2 regions of the Streptomyces sp. NBC_01775 genome follow, and region 2 is predicted to be linked to the other one. Evidence: riboswitches for the same ligand, from Rfam matches in the RefSeq annotation. Region 2 holds a riboswitch; the other holds the start of a gene.
The links. Region 2 has a riboswitch for S-adenosylmethionine ahead of thrC (threonine synthase). Riboswitches for the same ligand answer to the same signal wherever they lie in the genome.
Positions count from the first base shown of each region.

Region 1: it holds a riboswitch for S-adenosylmethionine, as region 2 does, so the genes downstream of both, OHB04_RS30785 (aminotransferase class V-fold PLP-dependent enzyme) here and thrC (threonine synthase) in region 2, are expected to answer to the same signal.

Region 1 is NZ_CP109104.1:6,924,261-6,929,790, forward strand. It holds gene OHB04_RS30765 (uroporphyrinogen-III synthase) at 1-1,110, shown strand, start outside; gene OHB04_RS30770 (sirohydrochlorin chelatase) at 1,107-1,886, shown strand; gene OHB04_RS30775 (DUF397 domain-containing protein) at 1,944-2,171, opposite strand; gene OHB04_RS30780 (helix-turn-helix domain-containing protein) at 2,185-3,030, opposite strand; SAM riboswitch class IV at 3,210-3,328, shown strand; gene OHB04_RS30785 (aminotransferase class V-fold PLP-dependent enzyme) at 3,544-4,995, shown strand; gene OHB04_RS30790 (NAD(P)-dependent oxidoreductase) at 5,032-5,530, opposite strand, start outside.
Region 2 is NZ_CP109104.1:5,154,661-5,160,190, forward strand. It holds gene OHB04_RS23085 (alpha,alpha-trehalose-phosphate synthase (UDP-forming)) at 1-1,249, opposite strand, end outside; gene OHB04_RS23090 (glucosyl-3-phosphoglycerate synthase) at 1,359-2,315, opposite strand; SAM riboswitch class I at 2,470-2,622, shown strand; gene thrC (threonine synthase) at 2,640-3,983, shown strand; gene OHB04_RS23100 (MoaD/ThiS family protein) at 4,232-4,507, shown strand; gene OHB04_RS23105 (cold-shock protein) at 4,926-5,129, shown strand; gene OHB04_RS23110 (hypothetical protein) at 5,401-5,530, shown strand, end outside.

The sequences.
Region 1 (5,530 bases), 1.8 Mb from region 2:
CTGGGCGCGCTGCTGGAGCGGCGCGGCGCCGAGGTCGTCCACGCGCCCGCGCTGCGCATCATCCCGCTGGCGGACGACGTCGAACTGCGCGACGCCACCAAGGAACTGGTGGCCCGCCCACCGGACGTGGCCGTCGCCACCACCGGCATCGGCTTCCGCGGCTGGATGGAGGCCGCGGACGGCTGGGGCGAGGGCGAGGCGCTGCGCGGGGCGCTGGCCGCCGGCGAACTGCTGGCCCGGGGCCCCAAGGCGTGCGGCGCCATCCGCGCCGCCGGGCTGCGCGAGGCGTGGTCCCCGGCCTCGGAGTCCTCCACCGAGGTCCTCGAACGCCTGCTGGACCGCGACGACCTGGCCGGGCTGCGGATCGCCGTCCAGCTCCACGGCGAACCGCTGCGGGACTTCATCGACGCGCTGCGCGGCGCGGGCGCCGAGGTCGTACCGGTGCCGGTCTACCGCTGGACCGGACCCGCCGACCCCGCCCCCCTCGACCGTCTCCTCGACGCCCTGCTGGCGGACGGCATCGACGCCGTCACCTTCACCAGCGCCCTGGCCGCCGCCGGGCTCTACGCCCGCGCCGAGGAGCACGGCAAGAGCGAGGCGCTGACCCGCGCGCTGCGGGAGCGCACCCAGGTCGCCTGCGTCGGCCCCGTCACCGCCGCGCCGCTGCTCGCCCGCGACATCCCCGCCTACTGGCCCGACCGCTTCCGCACCGGCGCCCTCGTCCGCAGGCTCTGCGACAGCCTGCCCGCCGCCGCGCCCACCCTGCCCGCCGCCGGGCACACCCTCCAGGTGCGCGGCACCGCCGCCGTGCTGGACGGCGAGCTGCGGCCGGTGAGTCCGGGTCCCATGGCCGTCCTGCGCGCTCTGGCCCGCCGCCCGGGACAGGTGCTCTCCACCACCGACCTGCTGCCCGCGCTGCCGGGCGGCGGCAAGGACGAGCACGCTGTCGAGTCCGCCGTCGGCCGCCTGCGCACGGCGCTCGGGGCGCCCGCCGTGGTGCAGACGGTGGTCAAGCGGGGCTACCGCATCGCGCTCGACCCGGCGGCGGCCTGCGAGCCGGACGAGGGAGACATGCGGGAGACAGGAGAGACGGGGGAGACGGGTTCATGACGGCACTCGCGCGCACCGCCCCGCGCGGAGAACGGGACGGGCAGGGGTACGGGCACGGAGGCAAGGACAGGGGCGGGGGCCGGGCCGAGGTGCTGCTCGTCGCGCACGGCACACGCAGCGCCGAGGGCACCCGGACGGCACGGGAGCTGGCGCGCGGCCTCGCGGCCCGGCTGCGGCGGCCGGTGGAGGTGGCGTACGCGGATGTGCGCGGGCCCACCGTCACCGAGGCGCTGGCGCGCCGCGCGGGACCGGTCACCCTCGTCCCCGCCTTCCTCGCGTCCGGCTACCACGTACGGGCCGACATCCCCGCACAGGTCCGCCGCGCGGGCGCCGCCGAGGTGCTGGCGACCCCCGCGCTGGGCGCCGATCCCGCGCTCCTGCCCGCGCTGGCCGACCGTCTCGCAGCGGCGGACGTACGCGAGGGGGACAGCGTCGTGCTCGCCGCCGCCGGCTCCAGCGACCCAGAGGCCCGCGCCGAGGCGCACACCATGGCCGGGCTCCTGGGCCGCCTGCTGCACCGCCCGGTGCCCGTCGCCTGGGCCGCCACCGCCGAGCCCTCCGTCGCCGCGACGGTCGCCCGGCTGCGCGCGTCGGGCGCCCGCCGGGTGGCCGTCGCCACCTGGCTGCTGGCCCCCGGCGTCTTCGCCGAACGCCTCGCGGCCAGCGGCGCCGACACGGTGGCGGCGCCGCTCGCGGCCCACCCCTCGGTACTGGAGACGCTGGCGCGCCGCGTCACCGAGACCGAGCGGGTGGCTCGCGCCGGGCGGGCCGCGTAGCGGGGTGAGTGCGGCTGAGTGGCTCAGCCCTCATGACTCAAGCTGAATTCGGTTGCCCTACACGTGAGTTCGCGCCGCCTGCGGTTGCGCCTCCGCGCCCTTGAGGGCGCTGATGAACGCGGTCCAGGCGTCGGCACCGCAGTGGAATGCTCCGAGCGAGCGGTTCTTGGAGTCGCGGACCGCGACGGTGGCTGCGCCGAGGTGTCGGCACTCCACGCAGTTGGCGCCAGCATTGCTGGTGTAGGAGGACGTGTACCAGGTGCCGTCGGTGATGTGTCGCAGCATGATCCTTGGTCCTTCACTCTGAGTCGAGATCTCTCGCGATGTCGGAGATCAGATTCATGGACTGACGCGTGGACAGAGCTGATGACCGGATTTGGTCAAACGCCATCCTGTAGCGCTTGACCGGCGCATCGTCCTCAAGGTATAGAGCGCCATCCAAATACTCTACGTTCACCACATCCAGGTCCATGGGTTCGGGATACGAGTAGATGAGGAATCCGCCCATCAAGCCCAGATGCACGCCTTGGGCGTAGGGCAGCACCTGGATCGTGCGACGCGGCGGCTTACTCACTTTCGTCAGATGCCATAGCTGCTCCGCCATGACCTTCCGGCCCCCGATCTCCTGGCGCAGCGCGCTTTCCGTCACCACGCAGACGTAGTGCGGCGGTCGCTCTCTCGCGAGAATTTCCTGCCGCGCCAGACGAACCGACACGTGCGATTCGACCTCTGTGTCGATCAGTTGGGGAGGAAGCTGGCTGATTACGGTGGCCGCATATGCCCTCGTCTGAAGGAGTCCCGGGATGAGCTGCGGATCGAACACGCAGATCTGCTCCGCGTCGCTCTCCATGCTCAGGGCCTCTTGGAAGCTGGGGTCCAGCATCTCCCCGTACTGGCGCCACCAACTGCGCTTATGTGCCTCGATTGAGAGGGCCGTCAGCCCCTCGCGCAGGCGCGCGTCCTTCACCCCGTACAGCTCCAGCAGCGCCTCCAACTCCAGGCGCGTGATGCGCTGGCGGCCTGTCTCCAGGCGGCTCATCTTCGTGTTGTCGCCGTGGATGCGCTTCGCTGCTCGGTCGACCGGGATGCCAGCTGCTTCGCGGAGTGCCTTGAGCTCGGATCCGAGCTTGCGTCGGCGCGAGATGGCTGAGGGCTTCGGCTATGTGCCGACCGCTGGGGGCAAGCGCGTGTGGGTCCGAGTGCGGGCGTCAAGGGCTGGGCGTCAGGGGTGATGTCCGACGAGTCATGGGCCCGAGGGGCCCTGTCCGGCATGCGGACGGGGCCGTGTGCGGGATCAGGGGGCTGTGGCATACTCCTCGACCAGGTCACGAGCGACAGCGATCAAGGCCCCGGCCCGCTGTCCGGCAACCCTCCGTCCGTGGCGGGGTGCCCCGGGTGATGACCAGGCCGTAGGACAGCAAGGTCCGCGGCAAGCGCGGGTCCCTCATTCCAGGGTCCCTGGTCTACGAGGGAGTCTTCTGTGAGCCAGCGAATGCGATAGGGCCGTCGGACCGTTCCCGGTCCGGCTCTTCGGCCCCTTCCCCGGTTCCGTACCTCCGGTATCCGTATCGCCGGTACCTCCGGCAGTCGTCGCCACCTTCACCTTCACCGCCGTACGTGTTTCCGCCGTGCGCGCGCTCTGCTCATGGGAGACCTCATGTCCTTCGCCAGTGCTTTTGCCCCGGTTTCTTCCTCCGTCGAGGCCCCCGGCGGCTCCTGTTCCGCCGCCCCGGACGCCCCGGACGCCCCGAACACTCCCGCCGCCCCGGCCGCCCATGGCTCCCCCCTCGCCGTCCTCGGCCGCGATGTGCGCGTCCCGCTGGTGACCGGTGGCGAGGTGACCTACGCCGCGCTCGACTACGCCGCCAGCGCCCCGGCGCTCCAGCGGGTGTGGGACGACATCGCCGCCTACGCGCCGTACTACGGCAGCGTCCACCGGGGTGCCGGCTACCTCTCCCAGCTCTCCACCGAGCTGTTCGAGCAGAGCAGGCAGGCCGTCGCCGAGTTCCTCGGCTGCCGGGAGGGCGACCAGGTCGTCTTCACCCGCGCCACCACCGACTCCCTCAACCTGCTCTCGGCCGTGCTCCCGGCCGGTACCCGGGTGTTCGTGTTCGAGACCGAGCACCACGCCTCACTGCTGCCGTGGCGCAGCCACGACGTGACCTACCTGGACGCGCCCCGCTCGCCCGAGCAGGCCGTCGCCACCTTGGAGTCCGCGCTGCACGGCGCGCCCGCCGGCCCCAAGCTGGTGTGCGTCACCGGCGCCTCCAACGTCACCGGCGAGGTCTGGCCGGTGCGCGAGCTGGCGCGTGCCGCGCACCGGCACGGGGCCCGCATCGTGCTGGACGCCGCGCAGCTCGCCCCGCACCGGCCCGTGGACCTGGGGGAGCTGGAGGTCGACTGGGTGGCCCTCTCCGGACACAAGCTGTACGCGCCCTTCGGCGCCGGGGTGCTCGCGGGCCGGGCCGACTGGCTGCGCGAGGCCGAGCCCTACCTCGCGGGCGGCGGCGCCAGCCGCCGGGTGGAGCGGCGTACCGACGGCGGGGTCGACGTGGAGTGGCACACCAACGCCGCGCGGCACGAGGCCGGTTCGCCCAACGTGATCGGCGCCTACGCCCTCGCCTCGGCCTGCCGCGCCCTGACCGAGGCCGGGTTCGACAGCCTGGTGGCCCGCGAGGAGGAGCTGCTGGCCAAGCTGCGCGCGGGGCTCGCCGACGTGCCCGAGGTCACCGTCCTCTCCCTCTTCGGAGAGGGCGCCGACCAGGTCGGGGTGCTCTCCTTCGTCGTCGAGGGCTGGAACAGCTCGCACTTCGCCGCCGCGCTCTCGGCCGAGCACGGCATCGGGGTGCGCGACGGCCTCTTCTGCGCCCACCCGCTGCTGCGCACCCTCCTCGGCCAGCAGGGGGACACCCCCGGCGAGTGCGGCGCCCCGGAGGCGGCTCCCGGCGAGCGCTCGCTGAACGCGATCCGCGTCAGCTTCGGCGCCGGGACCCCCGACGAGCACGTGGACCGCTTCGTCGCCGCCGTACGGCAGCTGGTCCGCGACGGCGCGCGCTGGAACTACCGTACGGAGGACGGCCGCTGCGTCCCGCAGGACGTGGCTGCCTGAGCGCGGCTCTGCCCCCAGGGGTCCGGGGCACGGGGTTCAGTAGGCCACCGTGAAGCGGGCCCTGTGGTGCTCGGGCCGCTCCGCCTCGTCCACCAGGGCGACCGCCAGGTCCTCCATGGAGATCGCGGAGCGGCCCTCGGCGTCCAGGAGGAGCTCGTCCCCGCCGAGGCGGTAGCGGCCCGTGCGCGTGCCGGGCTCCAGCAGCGCGGGCGGGCTCAGATACGCCCAGTCCGCCTGGGGCGGCGCGTGATGCAGGCAGATGGCGAGCTGCTTGTCGCAGGCGCGGGCGATCGCCCGCCACTGCGGGGGCACGAAGCGCGGGTCGTCGGCGGCGCGGACCGTGCCGCCCGTGCCGGGCACGGTCAGGCTGCCGGCTCCGCCGACGAGCAGCAGCCGTACGCCGGTGGCGCCGGTCCCCGCGAGCAGGCCCCGGGCGGCCATGGTCAGCCCGTCCTCGTTGCCCGGCGCCGGGCGGGTGGCGCCGACGACCAGGTCGTGTCCGTCGCTCAGCGCCGCCACGTCACCGGCGTCGGCC
Region 2 (5,530 bases):
GCGAGAGCACCAGGGCGCAGCCCTCCTCGGACACGACGGGGATCTCCTTGGCCACCAGGTTCATCCCGTCCCTGATGGGGTTGACCAGCGCCACGTCGGCCAGCCGGTAGGCGGCCAGGGAGCGCGCGAAGTCGTCCTTGACGTGGAGGACGACCGGCGTCCAGCCGGGGGTGCCGAACTCGGCGTTGACGCCGTCGGCGACCCGGGAGACCTCGGCCGTGTAGTCGCGGTAGACCGCCAGGTCCTGCCGCGAGGGGTAGGCGAAGGCCAGGTGCACCACGTGCTCGCGCCACTCGGGGTGGTCCAGGAGCAGGCGGCGGTACGCGTACAGGCCGCGCACGATGTTCTTGGACAGCTCGGTGCGGTCCACACGGACGACGGTGCGGCGCGGGCTCCCGTCCGGCGCCGTGCCGATCTGCTCGCGCAGCTGCGCCATCCGCGCGGTGACGTCCTCGCGGTAGGCACGCTCGCGCAGGAAGTCCGCGTCCGCGCCCAGTGGGTGGACGCCGATCCGCGTGGTGCGGCCCTCGTAAGTGATCCCGTCGTCGGTGACCGTGGCGCCCAGCACCCGCTCGCAGCACTCGGTGAACAGCCGCGCCCAGCGCCGGGTGAGGAAGGCCGCGCGGTCGGCGCCGAGCATGCCGCGCAGCACCCGCGCGGCCACCTCGTCGGGCAGCAGCCGGTAGTAGTCGGCCGGTGCCCAGGGGGTGTGCGAGAAGTGGCCGATCCGCAGGTCGGGGCGCCGCTCGCGCAGCAGCCCGGGGACGAGCGTGAGGTGGTAGTCCTGCACCAGGACGGTCGCGCCCTGGGCGGCCTCTTCGGCGAGCGCGTCGGCGAAGGCCGCGTTGTACTCCTCGTACGCCGTCCACTGCCGGGCGAAGTCCTCGTCGAAGGCGGGCTCCAACGGGGTCTGGTACAGCATGTGGTGGGTGAACCACAGCACGGAGTTGGCGACGCCCTGGTACGCGGCCTCGAAGGTGGCGGCGGGGATGTCGAGCATCCGTACGGTCTGACCGCCGGTGTCCGAGGGGTCGAGCCGGCCCGCGAAGCGGCGTACCGCCTCGCGGTCACCGTCGCCGAGGGCCGCGCACACCCATACGGCGTCGGTCTCGGGCCCGATGGCGGAGAGGCCGGAGACGAGACCGCCGCCGCCCCGCTTGGCGGTGAGCGTGCCGTCCTCGTCCGCCGAGAAGGAGACGGGACCGCGGTTGGACGCGACGAGTACCTGCGACGTTGTGTCAGCGACCATGCGCGGAGCTTAGCCGCCGCCGGAACCGCTCAAACGTGCGTGAGGCCGAACGAGCCTCCGGCCGTCCGGGAAGAGCCTCCGGCCGCCGGCGCGGCCGGAGCCGGCCTCATCAGGCCGCCCAGCCCGGCCGGTACTCGGGCACCGTGCGCATCGGGGGCCGCTCCTCGGTACGCAGGAGGTGGTCGCGCGGTACGAAGGTGCCGGCCTGGTCGCGCTCGAACTGGGTCAGGGGGAGGCCGCCGGGCCCGGGCTCCGGCCAGCACAGCCGCCGCTGCGCCGTCGCGTAGATCGCCGTCGCCATCCGGCCCAGCGCCGGCCCGTCCTGGTGCCGGTGGCGGCGTACGCCGACGTCGACCTGCGCCAGCGCGTCCAGCCCCACCAGGTCCAGCGCGTCGATGAGCAGCGCCAGCTCCACCCCGTAGCCGACGGGGAACGGCAGCCGCTCCAGCAGGCCGCGGCGGACCGCGTACTCGCCGCCCAGCGGCTGGACCATGCCCGCCAGCAGCGGCCAGTGCAGGTTCAGCAGCGGCCGGGCCACCAGCTCGGTCACCCGGCCGCCGCCCGCGGGGCTGTCGCGCAGCGGACGGTCGTACATGGCCTTGACGAACTGGAGCTGCGGATCGGTCAGCAGCGGGCCGACGATGCCGGAGACGAAGTCGGCCGAGAACTCGCTCAGGTCGGCGTCCACGAAGCAGACGATGTCGCCGTGGGTGGCCAGCAGCGAGCGCCACAGCACCTCGCCCTTGCCGGGCAGCGCGGGCAGCCGGGGGAGCACCTCGTCGCGGTGGACGACCTTGGCGCCGGCCGCCCCCGCGACCTCGGCCGTGCGGTCCGTCGAGCCGGAGTCCATGACGACCAGCTCGTCCACCAGCGGAACCGCGCTGGAGGCCAGCTCGCGGCGGATGACCGAGACGATCTCGCCCACGGTGGCCTCCTCGTCCAGTGCGGGCAATACCACGCTGACGGTCGTGCCCTTGCGGCGCTTGGCCGCCAGCAGCAGGTCAAGCGGCCGGTCGGCCGCGCTCCAGGACCGGCTGCGCAGCCATTGCCCCACTTCATCGAGCACGTGCGCGCCCTCCTGTGATCCATCTCGCGGTGCGGACGTCTGTCTCGAGCCGTACCGCCGTCGGTTACAGTCTTGAACAACGTGCACGACCCCCGCATGCCGGGGTCCGCGCGACAAACGCCCGGGTGGCCTGTGCCGGCCGGTGCCATAGAGCAGCTCATCCAGAGGGGCAGAGGGAACGGCCCGTTGAAGCCCCGGCAACCATCCCGCGGTCCGCGCGTGCGCGGACACTCACAGGCGAGACCGCCTACGTGGGGAAGGTGCCAATTCCGGCCCGTGACGAAATCCGCCACGGGGAAGATGAGGAGAAAGGGCCTCGCCTCCATGGCTGTGCAGACAGTTTCAAGCACCACTTCCGGCGCCTCCGCCACTCCCGCCTCCGGCGACTCCGGTGTTTCCGGCGCCTCCGCCGACGGACCCTCGCTCGGCGCCGCCGTCGCCCTCTCCTGTCGGGAGTGCGGCACCCGCACTCCGCTCGGCCCGAGCTTCGTGTGCCTGGAGTGTTTCGGCCCCCTCGAGGTGGCCTACGAGCTGCCCACCGGCGACCCCGAGGCCCTGCGCGCGCGCATCGAGGCCGGGCCCGCCTCGATGTGGCGCTACGCCCCGCTGCTGCCGGTGCCCGCCGACGTCGCCGAGAAGCCGAACCTGAACCCCGGCTTCACCCAGCTGGTGAAGGCCGACCGGCTCGCCGCCGAGCTGGGCGTCACCGGCGGCCTGTACGTCAAGGACGACTCCGGCAACCCCACGCACTCCTTCAAGGACCGCCCGGTCGCCATCGCCCTGGAGGCGGCCCGCGCGTTCGGCTTCACCACCTTGTCCTGCTCCTCCACGGGCAACCTCGCGGGCGCTGTCGGCGCCGCGGCCTCGCGCGCCGGGCTGCGCTCGTGCGTGTTCATCCCCGACGGGCTGGAGCAGAGCAAGGTCGTGATGGCCGCCATCTACGGCGGTGACCTCGTCGCCATCGACGGCACCTACGACGATGTGAACCGCTTCTGCTCCGAGCTGATCGGCGACCCGCTCGGCGAGGGCTGGGGCTTCACCAACGTCAACCTGCGCCCCTTCTACGCCGAGGGCTCCAAGTCCCTCGCGTACGAGATCTGCGAGCAGCTCGGCTGGAAGCTGCCCGACCAGCTCGTCATCCCCGTCGCCTCCGGCTGCCAGCTGGTGAAGATCGACAAGGGGCTGCGGGAGCTGATCGAGCTGGGGCTCGTCGAGGACAAGCCGGTTCGGATCTTCGCCGCACAGGCGGAGGGGTGCTCGCCGGTGTCCCGCGCCTTCAAGGACGGGACGAACGCGGTTCGGCCCGTGCGGCGGCCCGACACGATCGCGAAGTCCCTCGCCATCGGTGACCCGGCCGACGGGCCGTACGTCATCGACATCTGCCGCCGGAGCGGCGGGGCTGTCGAGGACGTGAACGACTCGCAGATCGTCGATGCGATGAAGTTGCTGGCGCGGACGGAGGGGGTCTTCGCGGAGACCGCGGGGGGCGTCACGCTGGGCGTGACGCGCAAGCTTCTTGAGAGTGGGGCGCTTGATCCCTCGCTCAGCACTGTGGTGCTGAACACTGGGGATGGCTTGAAGACGCTTGATGCCGTTGCGCCTACGGCTGGGCCCTCCGCTGTTATCGCGCCGTCTCTTGACGCGTTCCGTGACGCCGGACTGGCCTGAACCTGTTTCTGGGGCTTCGCCCCTTTCCCCCTTGTCCTCGCCGGACGGCCGTTGGGGAGGCTCTGCCCCCCAACGGCCCCCCGCTAGAGGGGCTCCGCCCCCTAGGACCCCCCGGGCAACAAGCCTGTCCGGCTCTTGAGGATGAGCTCGCTGGCGCGATTGCCTGAACTGGGGGTATGTGGGGCGCCCTCTCTGCCAGAAGCGGGAAGGGCAGGGGCTAGGTCCTCTCTACCTTAAGGAAGATCAACATGAGCGTGAATGTCCGAATCCCGACCATCCTGCGGACCTACACCGGCGGCCAGGCGGAAGTCTCTGCCGAAGGCGGAACCCTCTCTGAGGTGCTGGCGGATCTGGAGAAGAACCACACCGGGATCAGTGCCCGGGTACTGGACGACGCGGGCAAGCTGCGCCGGTTCGTGAATGTCTACGTCAATGACGACGACGTCCGCTTTGAGCAGGGGCTGGAGACTCCGACTCCCGACGGCGCGGGCGTTTCGATCATTCCCGCGGTGGCGGGTGGTTGATCTTCCGGCCTGGCCGCACACAAACGGAATCGCCCCTCTCGGATAGTCATCCGGAAGGGGCGATTCCGTGTTTCGGGAGGCGGTAGAGTTGCGGAAGTCCCTCCTTCGGCCCTCAGTGGTCTTTGCCGAACGCATATGAGAACGCGGCAAGTTGTTGCCGAAAACGGCGTGTCAATTGTCGTGTTGACCCTCTATGCCCGGCCCGACTTGCCCTGCTCTACCCGCAGTTGAGCGGTTATTTCCGATCGGACGTGCCCAGAATTCTCGTCCGATTGACCTGTTGCACAGGGCGTCCGTGCAGATACATTCAGCGGCGGTCGACGCGTTCCGGCGCACACCCTCGGTTACTGGGGGTGAGGTCTGACCCGGGTTCGCGAAGTGCGGATCCGCGCAAGGGCCAGTAATAGGGGAGTTAGGAATGGCTCAGGGCACCGTCAAGTGGTTCAACGCGGAGAAGGGGTACGGCTTCATCGCGGTCGACGGTGGTGCGGACGTGTTCGTCCACTACAGCGCGATCCAGATGGACGGTTACCGCACCCTGGATGAAGGGCAGCGGGTCGAGTTCGAGATCTCGCAGGGTCAGAAGGGGCCGCAGGCGGACATGGTCCGCGTGACCGGCTGAGCGCCGGACTGCGCAGAACTTAGGGAAGGGGTCGCACCTCAAGGGTGCGGCCCCTTTCTGTGTGCCTCGGACTGGCGTTTCGTTATCAAGTGGACTGTTTTGAGCGGGTATTGACGTGTTCATGCTCCACGTGTGATGTTGGCGGCTGCTCGTCACCCCGCGTACCACGGGGCACGGAAGGCAAACCGCGTCACAAGAGCGGGGTGGTGAGCGAACGGGGGCGGTGCTCGACCATGCCGTCTTCCGTCGGAACCACGGCTGGAGGAGCGTTATGACTTCCATGAACCGCCGGACCGCGCGCGTGCTGGGTGCGGGGCTGGGACTGTCGGCACTGCTGGTGGCGGGGGTGCCGGGGGTGGCCTCGGCCGCCTCGCCCGCGTCGTCGGCGCAGGGTGCGCAGG